One region of the Desulfovibrio sp. ZJ746 genome, then DNA from elsewhere that is predicted to be linked to it. Evidence: predicted binding sites of a transcription regulator. Region 1 holds the regulator's gene; each other region holds the start of a gene.
What was found. The regulator sigma-54, encoded in region 1, starts transcription at its own class of promoters, with help from an activator protein. The targets are predictions, from matches to a motif close to CTGGCACGGNNNNTGCTT.

Region 1 (6,655 bases):
TCACCACACCCTGTTGGACAACCCATTGCCCAAAAAGCTAAGTCCCGCAAGGCTTTTTAGACCTTGCGGGACTTTTTTGGACTCTCTGGTGGTGCCGAAGGGGAGACTCGAACTCCCACTCCCGAACGGGAACTAGACCCTGAACCTAGCGTGTCTACCAATTCCACCACTTCGGCTCGGAATGGAGTTATAGAGGGTTTCGTCCAGCTTGGCAAGCATTTTCTCCACACAGGTCAACGCAGGTTCTGCGGCAGGGGCAATCTGCACTGGCTGGACGCGAATATGAGGCCCCGGATCAGCACGCTTCTCCCACGCGCTGGCGCCCTGCCGGTTGCGTTCTTTTTTTAAGTGTGGCACAGTTATTGAAACGCGGCACCAAAACCACGCGTGGCTGCGGCTTTGGCCACAGTTGCGCCACGTGCAACTCACGGCAACGACGGACATAACTCGCAATGGCCCTGGAACTGCGCCAACAAATGAAGCTTGCGCAGCAACTGGTGATGACACCCCAGTTGCAGCAGGCCATCAAGCTGCTCCAGCTTTCGCGCGTGGAGCTTCTCGAGACCGTCCAGCAGGAGATGCTGGAAAATCCTTTTCTTGAAGAATTTTCGGGTGATGACGCAAGCGACCAGGCGCCGGCGGAGCAGCGCGAGGGCATTGAGGAAGACGCCTATGACCGGGAGCTCGCCAAGGACGCCTCCTGGGAAGATTACATGGGCGAGTTCGCCAGCACGCCGCGCGATTCACAGTCCCGCGAATTCGAGTCCGCGGAGGAGATTTCGCCCCTCGAGGCCCGTTATGCCGCCAAGCCCACACTTGAGGGGCACCTGCTGTGGCAGTTGAGGCTTTCCCCACTCACGGACGATCAGAAGGCCATCGGCGAAGTCATCATCGGCAACCTGTCCTCCTCCGGCTATCTGGCGGCCACCGATGAGGAGATTGCGGAGCTCGCGCACTGCGACCCGGCTGCCGTGCGCCCGGTGGTTGAGCGCATCCAGCAGTTCGACCCCGTGGGCGTGGCCGCGCGGGACGCCAGCGAGTGCCTGCTCATCCAGCTGAAAAATCTCGGCTATGACCGCGACCCCATCCTCCGCGAGCTCGTGGAATCGCACCTGGAAGACCTGGAGGCCAAGCGCTACAAGCCGCTCTTGAAGAAATTTCACCTCGACATGGAGGAACTGCGCGAATACCTGGACATCATCCAGAGCCTCGACCCACTCCCCGGCGCCGGTTTCGGCGGGGGCGAGCCCACCTATGTGAGCCCGGATGTGTTCGTCTACAAGATGGGTGACGACTTCGTCATCCTGCTCAACGAGGACGGGCTGCCGCAGCTCCAGCTCTCATCGCTCGCGCAGATGGACATGGAGGGCGCCTCGGAAAAGGAAAAGGAATATTGCGCCGAAAAAGTCCGCTCCGCGTCCTGGCTCATCAAGAGCCTCTACCAGCGGCAGCGCACCCTGTACAAGGTCATGGAGAGCATCGTCCGCCACCAGCGGCCTTTCTTTGAAGACGGCGTCACCAAGCTCGCGCCGCTCATCCTCAAGGACATCGCCGACGACATCGGCATGCACGAATCCACGGTGAGCCGCATCACCACCAACAAGTACGTGGCCACGCCGCACGGCATCTTCGAGTTAAAGTTTTTCTTTAATAGTGGCCTCGCGCTGGACAACGGCACCCAGGTGGGCTCCGAGAGCGTCAAGGCGCTTATCAAGAAGTTCATCGCTGAAGAGGATCCCAAGAATCCCCTCAGCGACGAGCGCATCGGCGAAATGCTCAAGGAACGCCTGAAGGTGAATATCGCCCGCCGCACAGTGGCCAAGTACCGCACCGCGCTGGACATCCCCTCGTCCTCGCGGCGCAAGGAGCATTTCTGAAAATCGGGCGTTGCGTCCGGGCCTGCCATCAGGAGCACCCCAAGGAGGAACCATGAATATCACTTTCGCCTTCAAGAATTTCGAGGCGTCCGATCACCTCAAGAAATATGCGCGCCGCCGCATGGAAAAACTTGGCCGCTTTTTCGGCAAGGCTGCCGGGCTGGAGGTAAATGTCATCCTCACGGTGGACAAGTTCCGGCACCGTTGCGAAGTGAACGTCAGCGGCGAGGGTCTGCATATCAACGCCACGGAGCAGGCGCCGGACATGTATGCCGCCATCGACCTCGTGACGGACAAGGTCGAATCGCAGATCAAGCGCAAGGTCTCGCGCGTCAAGGAGCAGCGCCGCAAGGCCCGCAACGCCGAGATCGACGTGTTCACCTACAACCTCGACAGCGAGGCCACGGACGTGGCCGAGGCGGCGGACGACGCGGCCGTGGTCGGCACCGACCGCTTCGCGCCCAAGCCGCTGCATCTGGACGAGGCCCTCATGCAGCTCGACTCCATCGGCAGCGAGTTTTTGGTGTTCCTCAATGCGGAAAACGGGCGGGTCAACGTCATCTACCGCCGCCGGACGAGCGGTTACGCGCTGATCGACCCCATCCTCTAGCCATGGTGCCCGCCGGCCCGCAGTTCGCCCGCGGGCCGGCATAACGGGGAGGACTGCCATGCCCCGTTCCGTTCCTGAAGACGCGGCCAAGGCCACGGCCTCGGCGCCCGCACCGGGCCCCTCCGTACCCTGCGGGGAGAGCCCCCGGGTCAGCATCGTGACGGGCCTTTCCGGCGCCGGTAAAAGCACCGCCCTGCGCGTTTTTGAAGACCTGCGGTACCTTGCCGTGGACGGCCTCCCTGCCAGCCTGGCTCCGGAAATGGCGGCCATGATGCAACGCGACTCCATGCGGCATTTCAAGGGGATCGCCCTCGGCATGGACATCCGCCAGGGCAATTTTCCCGAAGAACTCCATGCCGCGCTTAGCGAGCTCGCGCGCATGGGCATCCGCCCGCAGTTGCTTTTTCTCGAGGCGGACGACAAGACGCTCATGCGCCGCTATGCAGCCACGCGCCGGCCGCATCCGCTGGAACGCGAGGGCATGGGGCTCGAGGCGGCGCTCCGTGCGGAACGCGAGCGCCTGGAGCCTCTGCGCGGCATGGCGGACCTCGTTCTCGACACCTCGCGCTTTTCCATCCACGACCTCAGGCGCGCCATCCAGAAGCGCTGGAGCAGCGAGTCCGGCTCGGGGCGCTCCCTGCGCGTCAACATCATGTCTTTCGGCTTCAAGTACGGCATCCCGCATGAAGCGGACATGGTCTTCGACCTCCGCTTCCTGCCCAATCCCTATTTTGTGGAAGACCTGCGCCCCCTGAGCGGCAAGGACAAGCCGGTGGCCGACTATGTTTTCTCCTCGCCGGAGGCAAGGGAGTACGGGGCCAAGCTGCTGGACCTGCTGCTCTTTCTCCTGCCGCTCATGGAGGGCGAGGGGCGCTACCGGGTGACCATCGCGCTTGGTTGCACCGGCGGCCGGCACCGTTCCGTCGCCATGGCGGAACACCTGGCGCAGGGTGTGCGCCAGGCGGGCTATCCCGTTTCGCTTGAGCACCGACATCTTGAACTCGGCTGAGAGCAAAAGGCCGACGCCATTCGAGGCTTGATATGCCAGAGCAAGACTCCTCCCCGCAGGTGGGGATCATCATCGTTTCACACGGGGATTACGGTTCGGCGATTTTGCGCACGGCGGAGTTCATCCTCGGGCCCGTCAGCGATTGCAGTTCCATCAGTGTTGATGCGGCACATGAAGTTTCCGAGACCGTACGCCGCCTTGAGGACGCCGCGCAAAGGCTGGACAAGGGCGCCGGGGTCATCATCCTCACCGACATGTTCGGCGGCACGCCCGCCAATCTCGCGCTCTCGCTGCTCGGCAACCACAGGGTTGAGGTGGTGACGGGCGTCAACATGCCCATGTTGCTCAAGGTCTGCACCTCGCGCGACACGCCACTGGAAGAGCTGGCCCGGCAGGCGGGCGACGCGGGCATGCGGGGCATCGTGGTGGCGGGCGACATGCTGCGCAACAAGAACCGGGAAAAGCCAGAAAGCCCGGGCGCAGCCGAGGAGAAGGCCTGACCGGCAAAAAAGTTCAAGCACAACTTGAAGCCCGTGTGACGGCTGGTGAAGAAGCCGCCCGGTCATGGCGCCCCGTCAGGGGCGCGTCGGCGCCCTGCGGGGCCGCCGCCCTCTTTCAGCCCCAGCGGGCCACAGTGTTTCGCACTTTTTCCACATCCAGCACGCCATGGGCAAAGCCCTTGCACACCAGCTCCGGCGGCAGGAATTCGTCATATTTGTCAAACAGCGGCAACTCGTTGGGATAGACGAGTTCCATGGGCTCGATGTCCTTGGCGAGTTCCGCCTTCAGGATTTCAAAAAAGCCATTCTCATCGGCATCCATGTTGAACTGCATATAAAAGGGGCGGGCGGTGTCCAGGTTCCTGAGGCCCAGGCTCTCGGCGCACTTGAGGCGCAGGATGCGCTCCAGCGTGATGAAGGGATAGGTGCCGAGCCATGGTGTGAGGCACCACATGTTGCCCCCGAGATTCACGAGGGGGTTCACGTCCATGCCGCCGTTGCGGGCGGCTATGCGCGCGGTTTCGAGCCTTTTCACCGCGTTTTTCATCAAATAGGGATAGCTGCCGTCCTCCTGAAGCACCCCGCGCATGCGCTGCACGATGCGGGTATGCAGGTCGCCGGCGCAGAGGCCGAAATACGCGGGGATCTTGCCCTTCACCTGCTCGCAATACACGAGGTGCCGCTTGTGGTCCACATCGAGCACCGTCCACACATGGCCGGCGATGGCGATCTTTTCGCCGATGGGCGGCGGCGAGACGATGGTGCCCAGCTCCTGCGTTTCGCAGCGCACGGTGTATTCCTCATTTTCCTTGAATACCCCGTAAAACTTGTAGGAATTGATGATCTTCTCGCCGTTGAGGCCGATGATGAGGCCGCCCTGCTCGGTTTTTTGCAGGTGCTCATGCTTCAGCAGGTGCTTGAGCAGCACTTTGTAGTCGTCCTGGCTCACGCGGTGAAAATAGCTCAGCGAAAGCACCTTTTCCGCCAGGTTCTTGGGCGCCATTTCGCCGGTGGAGGCCAAGGTCGCCATGGTCTGGTGGTAGAGCAGGCTGTAGGGGAGCCTGTCGAGCCGGGGGGGCTCAACCCAGCGCTCTTCCATGTAGAGCTGGACGATGGCGATGCCCTGCAGCAATTTCCACGGGATGGTCGCGGGCAGCAGGGCGCGGGCGTCCGGCTCGTCCTCGCGCATGACGAACCACATTTCCGGCGGCAGCTCCCGGCGCCCGGTGCGCCCCATGCGCTGCAGGAAGGAGGAGACTGTCCACGGGGCATCGATCTGGAAGGCCCGTTCCAGCCGCCCGATGTCGATGCCGAGCTCCAGCGTGGATGTGGTGACGGTGGTCATGCACTGGGCGTCGTCCTTCATCACCTCCTCGGCGGTCTCGCGGTAGGAGGAGGAAAGATTGCCATGATGGATGAGGAAGCGGTCAGGCTCGTTCCTCAGCTCGCAATACTGGCGCAGGGTGGAGGTCACGGCCTCGCACTCCTCACGCGAGTTGGAAAACACGAGGCACTTTTTCCCGGCGGTATGCTCGAATATATAGCCGAGGCCCGGGTCCGCGCTGGGCGGGGCGGTATCCGTCTTTTCCTCCAGCACAGGCAGGGCGTCGATATCGGCGGCTTCGCTCTCGGAACTTTCCTCCTTCATGTAAAAATGTTCCATGCTCAGGCGCCATTTCATGCCCTTGGCATCGATTTTTGGGATGATGGTGCGCCTTCCCGTGCCGGACGACAAAAGCTCGCCCGTCCGCGCCGGCTCGCCGATGGTGGCGGACAGGCCGATGCGCCGCGGGTTGACGCCGGCGAGACGCCCCAGCCTTTCGATGAGGCAAAGGGTCTGGCCGCCGCGGTCGCCCCGCAGCAGGGAGTGGATCTCGTCGATGACCACGAAGCGCAGGTCGCCAAATAGTTTCGGGATGGCGGCATGTTTGTGCAGGAGGAGGGCTTCAAGGGATTCCGGGGTGATCTGGAGGATGCCCGAAGGCCGCTTCATGAGCCGGCTTTTGTGGGTCTGGGCCACATCGCCATGCCAGTGCCACACCGGGATGCCGGCCTGGTCGCACAAGTCCGTCAGGCGCATGAACTGGTCGTTTATCAGCGCCTTGAGCGGCCCGATATAGAGGCAGCCAACGGAGGTGGGAGGATTTTCGGCAAACAGCGTGATGATGGGGAAGAACGCGGCTTCCGTCTTGCCGGAGGCCGTGGAGGCCGAAAGCAGCACATTGTCGTCGGTATTGAAAATGGCATTGGCGGAAGCCACCTGGATGGCGCGCAGGTTCTCCCAGCGGTTCCTGTAGATGTAGTCCTGCACGAACGGCGCGTAGCGCTCAAAAATTCCCATCGTGCGGCCTCCTACACCTCAAATTCGGCGAACTGCTCGGCCGTCGGGGCTTCTTCCACGGCATTCTTGGCAAAGATGAAGGCGTCGCTGCCCAAAAGTTCCCGCACGTCGGTCTTCGGGTTCTGGTAGAGGATGTCCAGCACCTCGATGAAATCGCGGATGATCTCGCGCGGCGTGATGTGCTCGTCGGCGCCGATGCGCCCGTATTCGATTTCAATAAATGTCACGAGGTCTTCCTGGCTGATGCCGCGCGTGTAGCCGTAGAGGCCCGCATGGATGTCGGCGAGCTTTTCCACGAGGACGAGCATTTCTTCCTGC
Region 2 (6,655 bases), on a different contig from region 1:
TCAGGCCGACAAGGGCGACGCGCCGCTCATCGCCGTCACCCCCAATATCGACGCCCTGCTCAAGAAATACCCCCATTCCCGGCTCACCGCCTCGGGCCGCGCCGTGGGCCTGCCCGAAGGCTACATGGGCAATTCCGAGGTGGGGCACCTCAATATCGGCGCCGGGCGCGTGGTCTACCAGGACATGACGCGCATCGACATCTCGTTGGAGGACGGCTCCTTTAAGGCCAATCCCGTGCTCACGGACCTCATCTCGCGCGTGAAGCGGAGTCATGGCCGCCTGCACCTCACCGGCCTTGTGTCCGACGGCGGCGTGCACAGCCACATCCGGCACCTCGAGGCCATCTGCCGCATGGCGCACGAGGCCGGGGTGCCCGTGCGCATCCACTGCATCATGGACGGGCGCGACACCGACCCCAAGAGCGGCGAGGCCTTCGTGGCCGCTCTCGAAGAGGCCATCAAGGACCATCCCGGCACGCGCATCGCCGGTCTCGTGGGCCGCTTCTACGCCATGGACCGCGACACCCGCTGGGAGCGCGTCAAGGAGGCCTGGGACCTTCTCGCCCATGGCGTGAGCGATGCGGGTCTCTCCGCGCCGGACGCGCTCACGGCCCTCAAGGACGCCTACGCCCGCGGCGAGACCGACGAATTCATCAAGCCCGTGGTCATCGAAAAGGGCCGCGAGGATGGCGAGGCCCCGGGCATGGCCGACGGCGACGGGCTCTTCTTCTTCAACTTCCGCGCGGACCGCATGCGCGAGATCGTCAGCGCCTTCATCGACAAGGATTTCACCGGCTTTGACCGCGGCCGCGTGCCGAAGCTGGACGGCATCGCCTCCATGACGCCCTATGAGGCGAGGTTCAACATCCCCGTGGCCTTCCCCAAGGAGTCCGTCACCGAGGGCCTCGGGGAGGCGGTCTCCAGGGCGGGCCTGAAGCAGCTGCGCCTCGCCGAGACGGAGAAGTACGCCCACGTCACCTATTTCTTCAACGGCGGCGTGGAGGAGCCCTTCCCCGGGGAGGACCGCATCCTCGTGCCCTCCCCGCGCGACGTGGCCACCTATGACCTCAAGCCGGCCATGAGCGCGCGGGAAATCACGGAAAAGTTTCTCGAAGCCTGGGCGAGCGGCAAGTATGACTTCGTGGTCTGCAACCTCGCCAATGGCGACATGGTGGGCCATACAGGCAACCTCAAGGCCGCGGAGGAGGCCTGCGCCGTGGTGGACGAGTGCGTGGGGAAGATGGTCAAGGCCGTGGAGGACCGCGGCGGCCGCATGCTGATCATCGCGGACCACGGCAACTGCGAGGTCATGCTCACGCCCGACGGGCGCCCGCACACCGCGCATACCACCAATCCCGTGCCCTGCATCCTTATCGAGCCGGGCCGGGAGGTGACGGCGCTCGCCGATGGCAAGCTCGCCGACGTGGGCCCGACCCTGCTCAGGCTCTGGGGCCTCGAGCCGCCCGCCGCCATGACCGGCAAGAGCCTCGTTCCCGAGGGCGCGGCCCGTGGCTGAAAAAAGCGCCCGGCCCCAGGCCCCGGTGCCGCCGGACGGCATGGAGATACTCTTTTTCTACCAGTGCCCGCGCTGCGGCAGGCATGTGCCTGTGGTGGCGCCCACCGAGCCGCGCATGATCACCTGCGAGGGGTGCCGCACGTCCTTTCCCATCATCCCGGTGGACGAGCACGGGCTGCACTATATCCGCATCATGCTGGCCGGGGGCAAGGCCGCGGCCGACCCGGACTTTCTGTAGCGGCCCCCGCCTTCCCCATCCCGCACCCCGCAAGGGCGCCCCGGAGAGAGATCCCGGGGCGCCTTTTTGGCGCGCGGTGAGTTTTTTTCGGATAAAGTGCCGATATCTCATGAAAAAAATTCGGTAAAAATTTTTTTACAAAACAGCTTGCTTTTTGTCCGCACTGCCGGTACAAAAATTTTGCCCTGCATGGGGTGGGGCATGTGTTCAAGTGTTCATTTGGGGAAAAGAGAGGAAGGAATCATGAAAAAGCTTTGCACGCTTCTGCTTGCCGCCGGCCTGGTTTTCGGGGCTGCCACCGGCGCGAGCGCCATCGACTTTCAGGCCAAGGGCCAGTGGCTCATGGGTTTCACCGCGGAAGACACCAACCTGATGCACAAGACCCGCGTGGGTGACAAGAAATCCACCAACATGGAGACCCAGTTCGACGCCGTGCAGCGTGTGCGCCTCCAGTTGGACGCCGTCGCCAGCGAGAGCCTCTCCGGCACGGTCTATTTTGAAATCGGCAACACCAACTGGGGCCGCGCCGACCAGGGCGGCGCCCTCGGCGCTGACCAGAAGATCATCAAGCTGAAGCGCGCCTACATCGACTGGATGGTGCCCGAGACGGACCTCAAGTTCCGCATGGGCATCCAGGGCGTGACCCTGCCCAACGCGGCCGGCGGCTCCGCCATCATGGACACCGACGTGGCCGGCATCACCGCCAACTACAAGGTCAACGACAACGTCTCCATCACGGCCCTCTGGGCGCGCCCGCTCAACGACAACTTCGACGGCAACCGCTGGAACGGCCGCCAGGCCGGGGACACCCGCAAGGGCTATCTCGACAACCTCGACCTCTTCAGCCTCATGGTTCCGCTGACCTTTGACGGCTTCGAGGTCACGCCCTGGGCCATGCTCGGCATGAAGGGCGCCAATTCCATGGAAGGCATCGAGGACTGGCAGGGCCGCAGCAGCGGCGACGGCGAGGTGTTCAACACCTCCGACGGCAACCTGCCCTACAGCCTCTATCCCTATCCGGGCATCAATGACCGCATGAACATCGGCGGCACCAGCAAGGGCTACGGCACCCTGTTCTGGGCCGGCCTGCCCTTCACCATCACGGCCTTTGATCCGCTGAACATCGAGGTCGACCTCAACTACGGCTACTCCGAGCCCATGGGCCGCTACTGGGCCATCAAGCAGGGCGCGGAAAAGCGCTCCAGCACCGAGCGCCAGGGCTGGCTGGCCAAGGCCCTCGTGGAGTACAAGATGGATTGGGGCGTTCCCGGCATCTTCGGCTGGTACGGCTCCGGCGACGACGGCAACCCGAAGAACGGTTCCGAGCGCATGCCCTCCATCGTGCCCATGGGCACCTTCACCTCCTTCATGGGCGACGGCAACCTGGGCTGGGTGTGGAACGACTATGCCCTCGACTATGCCGGCACCTGGGGCATCGGCCTCCAGCTGCGCGACATGACCTTCGTGGAAGACCTCACCCACACCTTCCGCGTGGCCTACTGGGGCGGCACCAACAGCACCGGCATGGTCAAGTACATGAACAACTCCTTCGCGTGGAACGACGGCTGGGGTTCCGGCACGAGCCCGTACCTGACCACCAACGACGGCCTGCTCGAGTTCAACCTCGTCAACAACTACAAGATGTACGAGAACTTCGACATCAACCTCGAGCTCGGCTACATCGCCAACTTCATGGACAACGACACCTGGAAGAAGGCCGGCGAGCGCAACTCCTCCTTCCAGAAGCAGGACGCCTGGAAGGCGCAGCTCGTCTTCGCCTACAGCTTCTAGGCACCGGCGCATCACGGAAAACAAAAACGGGGAGCCGCAAGGCTCCCCATTTTTGTGTGGAGGGGGTTTCGGGGACCCGGGCCCGGGAGGTGAGGAGGAGCACCCCGCAAGGCCGCCATTTCAGTGCCTACCAGCAGCCGCAGCCGCCCTGGGGGGCATAGCCGCCGCCCCAGTTGCCGCCCCAGCCGCCGCGATGATGGCCGCCGCGCCGCCCGTGGTGATAGCCGTAGCCGTAGCCGCCGTTCGGGCCCCAGCAGGGGGCGGGGCCGTAGCCCGGGCCGGCATTGGCGGGGCCGCCGTTGCCGGGGCCAAAACCGTTCCGGGGGCCGGGCGCGGCTTCATAGGCCTCGGCCGGGATGCCTTCCTTGGCGAGCTTGGCGCGCAGGTCCACGCGGGCGGCCATGAGCTTGCCGCGCAGCTCGCCGATCTCGCGCGAAAGGCTTTCGATCTTGTCCTTGTCCGGCTCGGGGCTCGCCAGCTGGGCGTCGAGCTCGGCGCGCTTGGCGCGCAGTTTTTCGCGCGTCTCGCTGGTTGCCGCCACGGTCTCGTCGTGGATCTTTTTCGCCTTGGCCTGTTGCTCCGTGGAAAGGCCCGGGTACGCCTGATAGGCCTGGGCGTCGGGGCGGTAGTCGCGGCCCGCGGCCTGGGCCGCGCCGGCCATGCCCAGAGCCAGGATGGCCGCCAGGGCCAAGGTAGTGAGCTTTTTGTTGAACAGGGTCATGATCATCCTCGCTGTTGAAGTTGGGGCGCAAGGGGCGCCGCATCGCTGTGCCCGGCATACAGCAAGCGGCGTGCCATTTTGTCTAATCAACTGATATCCTGAAAAAAATTCAAATGATACTGCCCTGCGGCTTGCGCGGGGGCGCCCCTTGGCGTAACCTTTTTACCCAAGGGCGGCCTATGGCGAGTAAAAAGGTTACAGAAGCGGGAAAAGCGGATACTTTTGACCCAAGTGGCACCCCGGCCGGTGCTCCCACGGGCGCGGCTCCGCACGTGGCCCGGCCGGCCCAGGGCGCCGATGCCTCCCTGTGGCGGCAGGGCCTGCTGCTCGCCGTGGCGGCCCTGCTCGGGCTCGCGGTTGCGGGCATCGCCATCAGCCGGGCCGTGGAGCGGGAGCGGGCGCAGATGCTCGCGGCCATCCACGGCCGCGCCGATTCCCTTGTCTGGGCGCTGGAGGGCGGCGCGCGCCTTCTCGAGCGCGCAGGACCTGCCACGGGCACCCTGGCGCGCCTTGTGGCCGAGGTGGCCCGCCAGCCCGGCGTGGCCTGGATCGCCATCACCGACGCGGCTGGCCGCATTCTTGCGGACAGCAATCCCGAGCTTGAGGGCGCCGCCCTCTACACCCCCGAGGAAATGCGGCGCCTGGCCCCGGGAAGCGTGACGCGCGGCCGCTTCAGCCCGGATGACCCGAGCCTCTATGAAGCCTGGCGCCTCTTCGCGCCGGCGCGACTGCGCGGCATGCCGCGGCGGCACGGCGGCGCCGGGAGGGATGCCCGCTGCGTCTTTGTGGCCCTCGACGTGTCGGGCATGCGGGACGCCCTGGAGGACTATGCCCTCCAGCTCTGGATCGTGGCCGGCCTCATCCTCGTGGCCGGGCTCGCCGTGGCGGGCCTTGCCCTGCTCTTCCGGCGCTACCGCTCCTCGCGGCGCCTGCTCGCCGACGCGGAGGCCCTGGCCGCGCAGGTGGTGCGCAACTATCCGGCCGGCCTCGTGGTGCTGGACACGGCCGGGCGCCTGCGCCTCAGCAATGCCCGCGCCCGGGCCATGCTCGGGCTGGAGGAGGTGGCACCCAAGGGGGCGGCCGCGCCAGCGAGGGGCACCGCGGGCGCAGCCCTCGGCGGCACCGGCCTCGACTGGCCCGCGCTCATGGCCGAGCTGGAGCGGGGCCCGGGCCTCGTGGAACGCGAGCTCGAGCTGTGGCGCCCGCAGGGCGCGCCGCTCCCCGTGCAGCTCACGGCCGCGCGCCTGCTGGACAGCGGCGGCGAGGTGACGGGCTACCTCTTCGCCCTGCGCGACATGGGCGAGATCCGCAGCCTCCAGCGCCAGCTCCGCCAGCACGAGCGCCTCTCTGCCCTGGGCAATCTGGCCGCCGGCCTCGCGCACGAGATCCGCAATCCGCTGAGCTCCATCCGCGGCTATGCCACCTATCTCACCGAGCGGCTCAAGGACGACCCCCTCGGCCACGCCACGGGCCGCATCCTCATTGAGGAAACGGAACGCCTCGACCGCGTGCTCACCGACCTCCTCAGCCTCGCCCGCCCCCGCGATCTTGCGCCCGCGCCCGCGGACCTCGCCGCCGTGATCGACCGGGTGGTGACGGTGGCCGCGCCGGACGCCGCGGAAAAGGGCCTGCGCCTCACGGCGAGCCTCCCCGAGGGGGGGGCCCAAGCCTGCGTGGACGCCGACCGCCTCATGCAGGCCGTGCTCAACCTTGTCATCAACGCCATCCAGGCCACGCCGGCCGGGGGCGAAGTGGAGGCGGCGCTGGAGCGGGACGAGGCAGGCGGGGAGGGCGCGCCCGGCTGGCGCATCCGCGTGCGCGACACGGGCTCGGGCATGTCCGCGGCCACGGCGGCGCAGATCTTCACGCCCTATTTCACCACCAGGGCCAACGGCACGGGCCTCGGGCTCGCCATCGCCCGGCAGGTGGTGGAGCAGCATGGCGGCGCCATCAGCGCGAGCACCTTGCCCGGGCGCGGCACCACCATGACTATCCGGCTGCCCGCCGGGGCCTGCCCGCCGAAGCCCGGGGGGGTCGCCACATGAAGAAGCTCTCCATCCTTGTGGCCGACGACGACGCGGCCCACCGCCGCATGCTCGTGACCCTGCTGGAAAACTGGGGCTATGCCGTGGAGGCCGCGGCTGACGGCGCAGAGGCCGTGCGCCTCGGCCGCGAGCGCCCCTTCGACCTCGCCCTGCTCGACGTGCGCATGCCGGTCATGGACGGCCTCACGGCCCTCACGGAGCTCCATGAGGCGCGGCCCTCGCTCCCCGTGCTGATGATGACCGCGTATTCGGACGTGCCCGCGGCGGTGGAAGCCATCAAGAGCGGCGCCTGGGACTATCTCGCCAAGCCGCTGGACTTCGAGCGGCTCAAGGTCAGCCTGCGC
Region 3 (6,655 bases), 190 kb from region 1:
GCCGTCTACGGGCGGCCTGAAAGTGAAAGATCCGAAGGCAGGATGCCGGTGCGACGCTGGCGGAAGCGGTTGCGTCTCACGCTGCGCGCGGAAAGGGCCACAGCCTGGCGACGGTCACGCAGCACATAATAGAGCGACGTGAGCCCGAGAAAGCCGGCTATAAAAAAAATGCTCACCTGTATAAAAATCATACAAAACACGAAGCTGCTCATGATATTTCCTCCAACCATGCCGGTTTTCGCGGCCAGGGGCTTGCCTCTTCCCTGTTGCCCCCGGCCGGCCGGCCTGTTTCCCTGTATAATTTTTTGCCCGGCGCGGGGAAGTTTTCACCCGCGGTATACAGGATAAAGCATAGGCCGTGCCAAGAGGCCAAGGTGTGGGGCACAAAAGGAAAAATAGCGTCTTGCAGTCGCCCGAGCTGGCCACGAACTGGCCCCGCGCTGGCATGGATAGTGCACACGGGTTTGCGCAAAACCCGCGTGCTTTCCGCGCCCCCATGCTGCCCTAGCCTCCGCCTGGGCGAGCGTGCGCGCAGGCGGGCGCGGAAGGCGGCCAACCCCGCCACCGGGCGGGCCCTTCGGAGGGGAAATGCGCTTCTCATTCCTCGGTCTTGGCAATATGGGCGCGCCGCTGGCGCGGAATATCCTGCTGGCGGGCGAAGAGCTCACCGTCTTCACGCGCCGGCCCGAATGCGCCGCCGCCTTCGCCGCGGACGGCGCCAGCGTGGCGACGAGCGTGCGGGAGCTCGCCCACTGCGACGTGCTCTGCACCTGCCTGCCCCTGCCCGGGCATGTGCGCGAGGCCGTGCTGGGCGCGGACGGCGAGGGCCTGTATGCGGCCATGGGGCCCGGCAGCATCCATCTCGAGTTCAGCACCATCGACCCGGCCACGGCAAACAGCCTCGCCGCGTCGGCATCCGCAAAGGGCGTGGCCTATGTGCAGGCCACGGTGGGGAAAACGCCGCAAATGGCCATGAAGCGCGAGGAGCCGCTGTTCGTGGGCGGGAACAGGGCGGCGGTCGGCACACTCTGGCCGCTGCTCGAAAAGATCGGGCAGCCTCATGATGTGGAGAGCGTGGACGCGGCCTGTGCGGTGAAACTTTTGAGCAACATGATCGGCATGGCGAACCTGGCCGTGCTTGCCGAGAGCCTGCGCATCGGGCAGGCCGCGGGCATGAAGCCGGAGACCCTGCTGCCCCTTTTGCAGGATACCGGCGCCCGCAGCTTCCAGATGGACGTGCGCGGCCCGTGGATGGCGGCCGCCGATTTCAGCCCGCGCTTCGCCGTGGACCTCGCCGCCAAGGATCTGCGCCTCGGCTGCGCCATGGCCCGGGCCTGGGGCTGCGAGCCGCGCCTCACCCAAGACGCCCTCGGCATGTTCAAAAAAGCACAGGCGGAGGGCCTGGGTGGCGAGGACGCCTGCGCCGTGTTCAAGGCTGCGAATTAGAAGAAGAGACCCGTCCCCGGCATCACGCAAATAACGGCCCTGCCCGGCAGCCGCCTCATGAGGGGTTGTCCGGGGGGCGCCCGCGTTTTCGCGCGCCTTGAGGCATCCATGACCCTCCTGCTCTTTCTCTATCTCAACACCACCTGGTTCCTCGGCGGGCTCCTCACCGGCCTGACCTCCTTCGGGGGCAATCTCTTCGCCATCCCCCTGCTCACCCTCGTCATGCCCGCGCGGGAGGCTATCCTGCTCGGCTGCCTGAGCGGCGCGGCCATCCTGCTCGGGCTCGGTTTCGTCTACCGCCGCGATGTGCCCTGGCTGGAAACAGTGTGCCTCGGGCTGGCGGGGCTGCCCGGCGTGCCCCTCGGCAACGCCTTTCTCAACCACGCGGGCCCGCGGCTGCTCATGCTTGCCGCCGGGGCGAGCCTTGTGCTTTTCCTCCTCTGGCAATTCCTTTCCGGGCGCCTCCATGTGGCGCAAGCGCCCATCGGCCGCTGGTGGAGCGCGCCCTGCGGCTTCATGGCCGGTATCATGATGAGCGCCGTGGGCATGGGCGGCCCGCCGCTCGTGCTCTATGCCTATCTTCGCCACTGGAGCAAGGAGAGCACCATCGGCGGCGCCAATCTCGCCGCCTTCATCTCCATGCTTGGCGTATTGCAGGCGCAGTGGGCCGCGGGGCTTTATACCCCGGAGCTGCTCCGCGACGGCCTTTTGGGGGGCCTGTTCGGCATTCTCGGCATCGTGGCCAGCGTGCCCATCGTGCGCAAGGTCGATGCCCTGCTCTTCCGGCGCCTGCTTTTGCTGATGATCGCGCTTTCGGCCGTCATGCTGCTGGCGCGCGGCCTTGCGGCCTGAGGCGGCGCGCCCCTGTCTGACGCACTGTTGCGGAAAAACTGTTGTAAAAATGCACTATATGAAATAACATAAGGAAATATAAGGATATTCACAAAAATTTGTGTTTTTTTGCCATCCGGCCCTTGCGGATTTGCGGCCCGCTTTCGGTGAATTTTCTGCATACTCCCTGAAAAATCAACAACTTATCCTCTTGGCATGGCTGATGCTTAGAGGGGGCGCATGGGCGTTTTCTCACAAGCGCCCAAGATGTTCGTATTCAGAGATGATACTGCTGAGGAGAAAGCCATTATGAGCCAGTGCAGCTGCATGTCGCCGCAGGAAGACCGCGTCATCAACAAGAATGTCAACCGTGAGGGCCGCGAGCGCATCTACAAGATCCTTGAGCGCAACCAGTTCACCCTCCCGCATGTGGATGTGGAGCGGGCCAAGTATTTCACCGAGTCCATGCGCGAGACCGAGGGCGAGCTGCTCACCCTGCGCTGGGCCAAGGCGCTCAAGAACGTGGCCGAGAAGATCACGGTCTGGATCACGCCCGACCAGCTGCTCGCCGGCCGCGTGGGCAAGCTCGGCCGTTACGGCATCCTCTATCCCGAGATCGACGGCGACTTTTACCGCGAAGTGCTCGCCGACCTTGAGCACCGCGACAAGAGCCCCTTCCAGATCTCCAAGGAAGACATCAAGACGGTCATGGAAGACATCGCCCCCTACTGGGAGGGCAAGACCTACCACGAACACCTCAACCGCGTGCTGCCCGCCGACATCCGCACTGTCACCTACCATGACGAGCGCGGCCTGAAGTCCAAGTTCGTGGTCAGCGAGACCTCCTCCTACCGCTCGGCCCTCCAGTGGGTGCCGGACTACGAGAAGGTCATCACCAAGGGCATGCTCGCCATCCAGCAGGAGGCCAAGGACAAGCTCGCCACCCTTGACCTCAACAATTCGGTCGACCTGTGGGAGAAAAAGCCCTTCCTCGAAGCCATGGTCATCGTCTGCGACGCCATCATGATCTGGGCGCGCCGCCACGCCGACCTCGCCCGCAACATGGCCGCCAACGAGACCGACCCCAAGCGCAAGCAGGAACTGCTCGAGATCGCCGAGGTCTGCGACCGCGTGCCCGCCTATCCGGCGCGCACCTTCCGCGAGGCCGTGCAGAGCCAGTGGTTCGTGCAGATGTTCTCGCGCCTGGAGCAGAAGGCGAGCGCCATCATCTCCAACGGCCGCATGGACCAGTACCTCTATCCCTTCTACAAGAAGGACATCGAGGAAGGCCGCCTCACCCGCGAGCAGGCCAAGGAGCTGCTCGAGTGCATGTGGGTGGACATGGCCCAGTTCATCGACCTCTACATCAACCCCACGGGCGTGGAGTTCCAGGAGGGCTATGCCCACTGGGAGGCCGTGACCATCGGCGGCCAGACCCGCGAGGGCGAGGACGCCACCAACGACCTCACCTATCTCTTCCTCGAATCCAAGCGCGAGTTCCCGCTCAACTATCCCGACCTCGCCGCGCGCATCCACTCCCGCTCGCCCGAGCGCTTCCTCTATGAGGTGGCGCTGACCGTGAAGGACGGCTCCGGCTTCCCCAAGCTCATCAACGACGAGGAAGTGGTCTTCCTGAACACGGTCAAGGGCTGCCCGGTGGACGAGGCGCTGGACTACGCCGTGTCGGGCTGCACCGAGACGCGCATGCCCAACCGCGACACCTACACCTCGGGCTGCGTGTACGTGAACTTCGCCACGGCGCTCGAAATGACGCTCTACAACGGCCGCATGCTCCACTACGGCGACGAGCTCATCGGCGTGGAGACCGGCGACCCGCTGGAATTCAAGACCTGGGAAGAGTTCTACGACGCCTACAAGACCCAGCACCTCAACCTCTTGCGCAAGGCCTTCCAGCAACAGCATGTGGTGGACCGCCTGCGGCCCCAGCACTTCGCGGCGCCCTTCTCCTCCGTGCTGCACGACCTGTGCATGGAGAACATGCTCGACCTGCACACCGAGAAGATCCCGGGTGGCGTGGACTACTCCTACTTCGAGTTCCTGGGCTACGGCACCGTGGTGGACTCGCTCGCGGCCATCAAGAAGCTCGTGTTCGACGAGAAGAAGCTGACCCTCAAGGAAGTCATCGACGCCTGCAAGGCCGACTTCAAGGGCTATGAGCCCATCCGCGAGATGCTGCGCAACGCCCCCTGCTACGGCAACAACGACCCCTATGCCGACAGCATCGCCAAGGACGTGGACCGCTTCACCCAGGTGGAGGCGGAAAAGAGCACCCGCGAGCGCGGCGTCCATGTGGACGTGCGCTATGTGCCTATCACCTCGCATGTGCCCTTCGGCAAGGTGGTTTCGGCCACGCCCAACGGCCGCCACGCCTGGACCGCCCTTTCCGACGGCTCCTCGGCCTCGCACGGCGCGGACAAGAACGGCCCCACCGCCGTGCTGCTCTCCAACTACCACTCCAAGAACTACGGCATGACCAACCGCGCCTCGCGCCTCCTGAACATCAAGCTCTCGCCCAAGTGCGTCGAGGGCGACGAGGGCACGGAAAAGATCATCAACCTCATCAGGACCTGGTGCGACCTCAAGCTGTGGCACCTCCAGTTCAACATCGTCAACCGGCAGACCCTGCTCAACGCCCAGAAGGAGCCGGACAACTACCGCAGCCTGCTCGTGCGCATCGCCGGCTACAGCGCCTACTTCTGCGATCTCTCCCGCGACCTGCAGAACGACATCATCGACCGCACCGAGCACAGCGCCTTCTAAGTGGAACAACAGCCGGGGGGAGGGGCGCCTCCCCCCGGTCTTGCGCCCTGCGTCCGGCCCCCGCGGCCGATGCGGGGCGCCCCTGCGTTCAATCCGTGGAGCCCTGGCATGAGCGACGCGCAAACTACCGGCATCGTCTTCAATATCCAGAAATTCAGCGTCCATGACGGCAAGGGCATCCGCACCCTGGTCTTCCTCAAGGGCTGCCCCCTGCGCTGCCGCTGGTGCAGCAACCCGGAATCGCAGCGCCACGAGCCCGAGCACGCCTTCAACCCCATGCGCTGCCTCACGGCCGAGGTGTGCGGGCGCTGCGTCAACGCCTGCACAAGCGGGGCGCTCACCCTGAAGAACGGGCTCATCGCCTTTGACCCGCGCGCCTGCGAACAGTGCTTCGCGTGCGCGGACGCCTGCCCCTCGGGCTCGCAGAGCGTCTACGGCGAGCGCATGACCGTGGACGCCGTGCTCAACAAGGTGGAGGAGGACGGCGTTTTCTACAACCGCTCGGGCGGCGGCCTCACCCTCTCCGGCGGCGAGGCCCTGGCCCAGCCCGACTTCGCCCTGGCCCTGCTGCGCGAGGCCAGGCGGCGCCGCATCAAGACGGCCATCGAGACCTGCGGCTATTACCCGTATGAACGCCTCGCCGAGGCCTGCGCCTCGCTGGATGCCCTGATCTTCGACATCAAGTGCTTTGACCCCGCGCTGCACAAGAAGTTCACCGGCGTGGACAACGCCCGCATCCTCGACAATTTCCGCCGCGTCTGCGAGGACTTCCCCCTCTTGCCCATCCGGGCGCGCACCCCGGTGATCCCGGGCTTCAACGACAATGAGGCCGAGATCCAGGCCATCCGGGAATTCGTGCCCAGGCGCCCCAATGTGGAATACGAGCTTTTGACCTATCACCGCATGGGGCAGCCCAAGTACGGCTATCTCGGCCGCATCTACGAGATGGAAGGCGCGAACCTCGTGGAGGACATCATGCGCCGCCTGCGCGACATCGCGCAGTAAAAAGCCTTTTTCCCTTCCCCACCCCTCGCGCCCGTGGCCCCCCCGGGCGCTTTTTCGTTTTTGGGCGTTAAAACGTGACGCGCCGCGGGGGAAGGATGTTGCATTCTTCCACACTCGGGGTGCCTGCTTGTGCTTTTTTGCATCATTCAGCCAATTTTGTTAACTAACATCCCTGAATCACAAAGAAAAATAAAAAACTTCCCTTGTGCAAAAAAACCACTCCAGGTCGCGGGTATTCCTCATTTTAATCAATTCATTTCAATTGATTACAAGAATATGCGGCCCTGTGGTTGACCTGCGCCGCCGGTGGGTGTTTTGCTGCCATGGGCATCTGGCGCGCGAGAGCAAGCGTGGGACAGGCGCGGCCCCAAGTCCGCGCGGGGCGCGGGCATCCCGTGGTGAACGAGGATTGCCACCCATGACCTACTTAGGAATTGTCCGCGTTTTCACAACAGGCATGAATCCTGCTTGGGGAAGAACAAACACTCCGGGCTCCGCGCTCGTCCCATCCGGCCCCCTGCCGGCCGCGGCGCGTGCCCCAGACAGGGAATTGCCATGAAGATCATCGATTTCCGCTTCCGTCCCAGCACGC

Region 2: the regulator sigma-54 is predicted to act here: its motif matches at 4,326-4,343, upstream of G7Y54_RS07535 (periplasmic heavy metal sensor).
Region 3: the regulator sigma-54 is predicted to act here: its motif matches at 2,489-2,506, upstream of G7Y54_RS01710 (glycyl radical protein).

What each region holds. Positions count from the first base shown of each region.
Region 1 covers NZ_JAAKEK010000001.1:572,890-579,544, reverse strand. The annotation lists tRNA gene G7Y54_RS02620 (tRNA-Leu) at 90-176, opposite strand; gene rpoN (RNA polymerase factor sigma-54) at 453-1,877, shown strand; gene raiA (ribosome-associated translation inhibitor RaiA) at 1,930-2,487, shown strand; gene rapZ (RNase adapter RapZ) at 2,546-3,496, shown strand; gene G7Y54_RS02600 (PTS sugar transporter subunit IIA) at 3,529-3,996, shown strand; gene G7Y54_RS02595 (DEAD/DEAH box helicase) at 4,112-6,337, opposite strand; gene G7Y54_RS02590 (ATP-binding protein) at 6,349-6,655, opposite strand, start outside.
Region 2 covers NZ_JAAKEK010000004.1:28,676-35,330, forward strand. The annotation lists gene gpmI (2,3-bisphosphoglycerate-independent phosphoglycerate mutase) at 1-1,516, shown strand, start outside; gene G7Y54_RS07525 (hypothetical protein) at 1,509-1,754, shown strand; gene G7Y54_RS07530 (outer membrane homotrimeric porin) at 1,998-3,545, shown strand; gene G7Y54_RS07535 (periplasmic heavy metal sensor) at 3,673-4,266, opposite strand; gene G7Y54_RS07540 (ATP-binding protein) at 4,539-6,311, shown strand; gene G7Y54_RS07545 (sigma-54 dependent transcriptional regulator) at 6,308-6,655, shown strand, end outside.
Region 3 covers NZ_JAAKEK010000001.1:378,933-385,587, reverse strand. The annotation lists gene G7Y54_RS01725 (hypothetical protein) at 6-212, opposite strand; gene G7Y54_RS01720 (NAD(P)-dependent oxidoreductase) at 589-1,446, shown strand; gene G7Y54_RS01715 (sulfite exporter TauE/SafE family protein) at 1,555-2,298, shown strand; gene G7Y54_RS01710 (glycyl radical protein) at 2,587-5,058, shown strand; gene G7Y54_RS01705 (glycyl-radical enzyme activating protein) at 5,167-6,063, shown strand; gene G7Y54_RS01700 (amidohydrolase family protein) at 6,619-6,655, shown strand, end outside.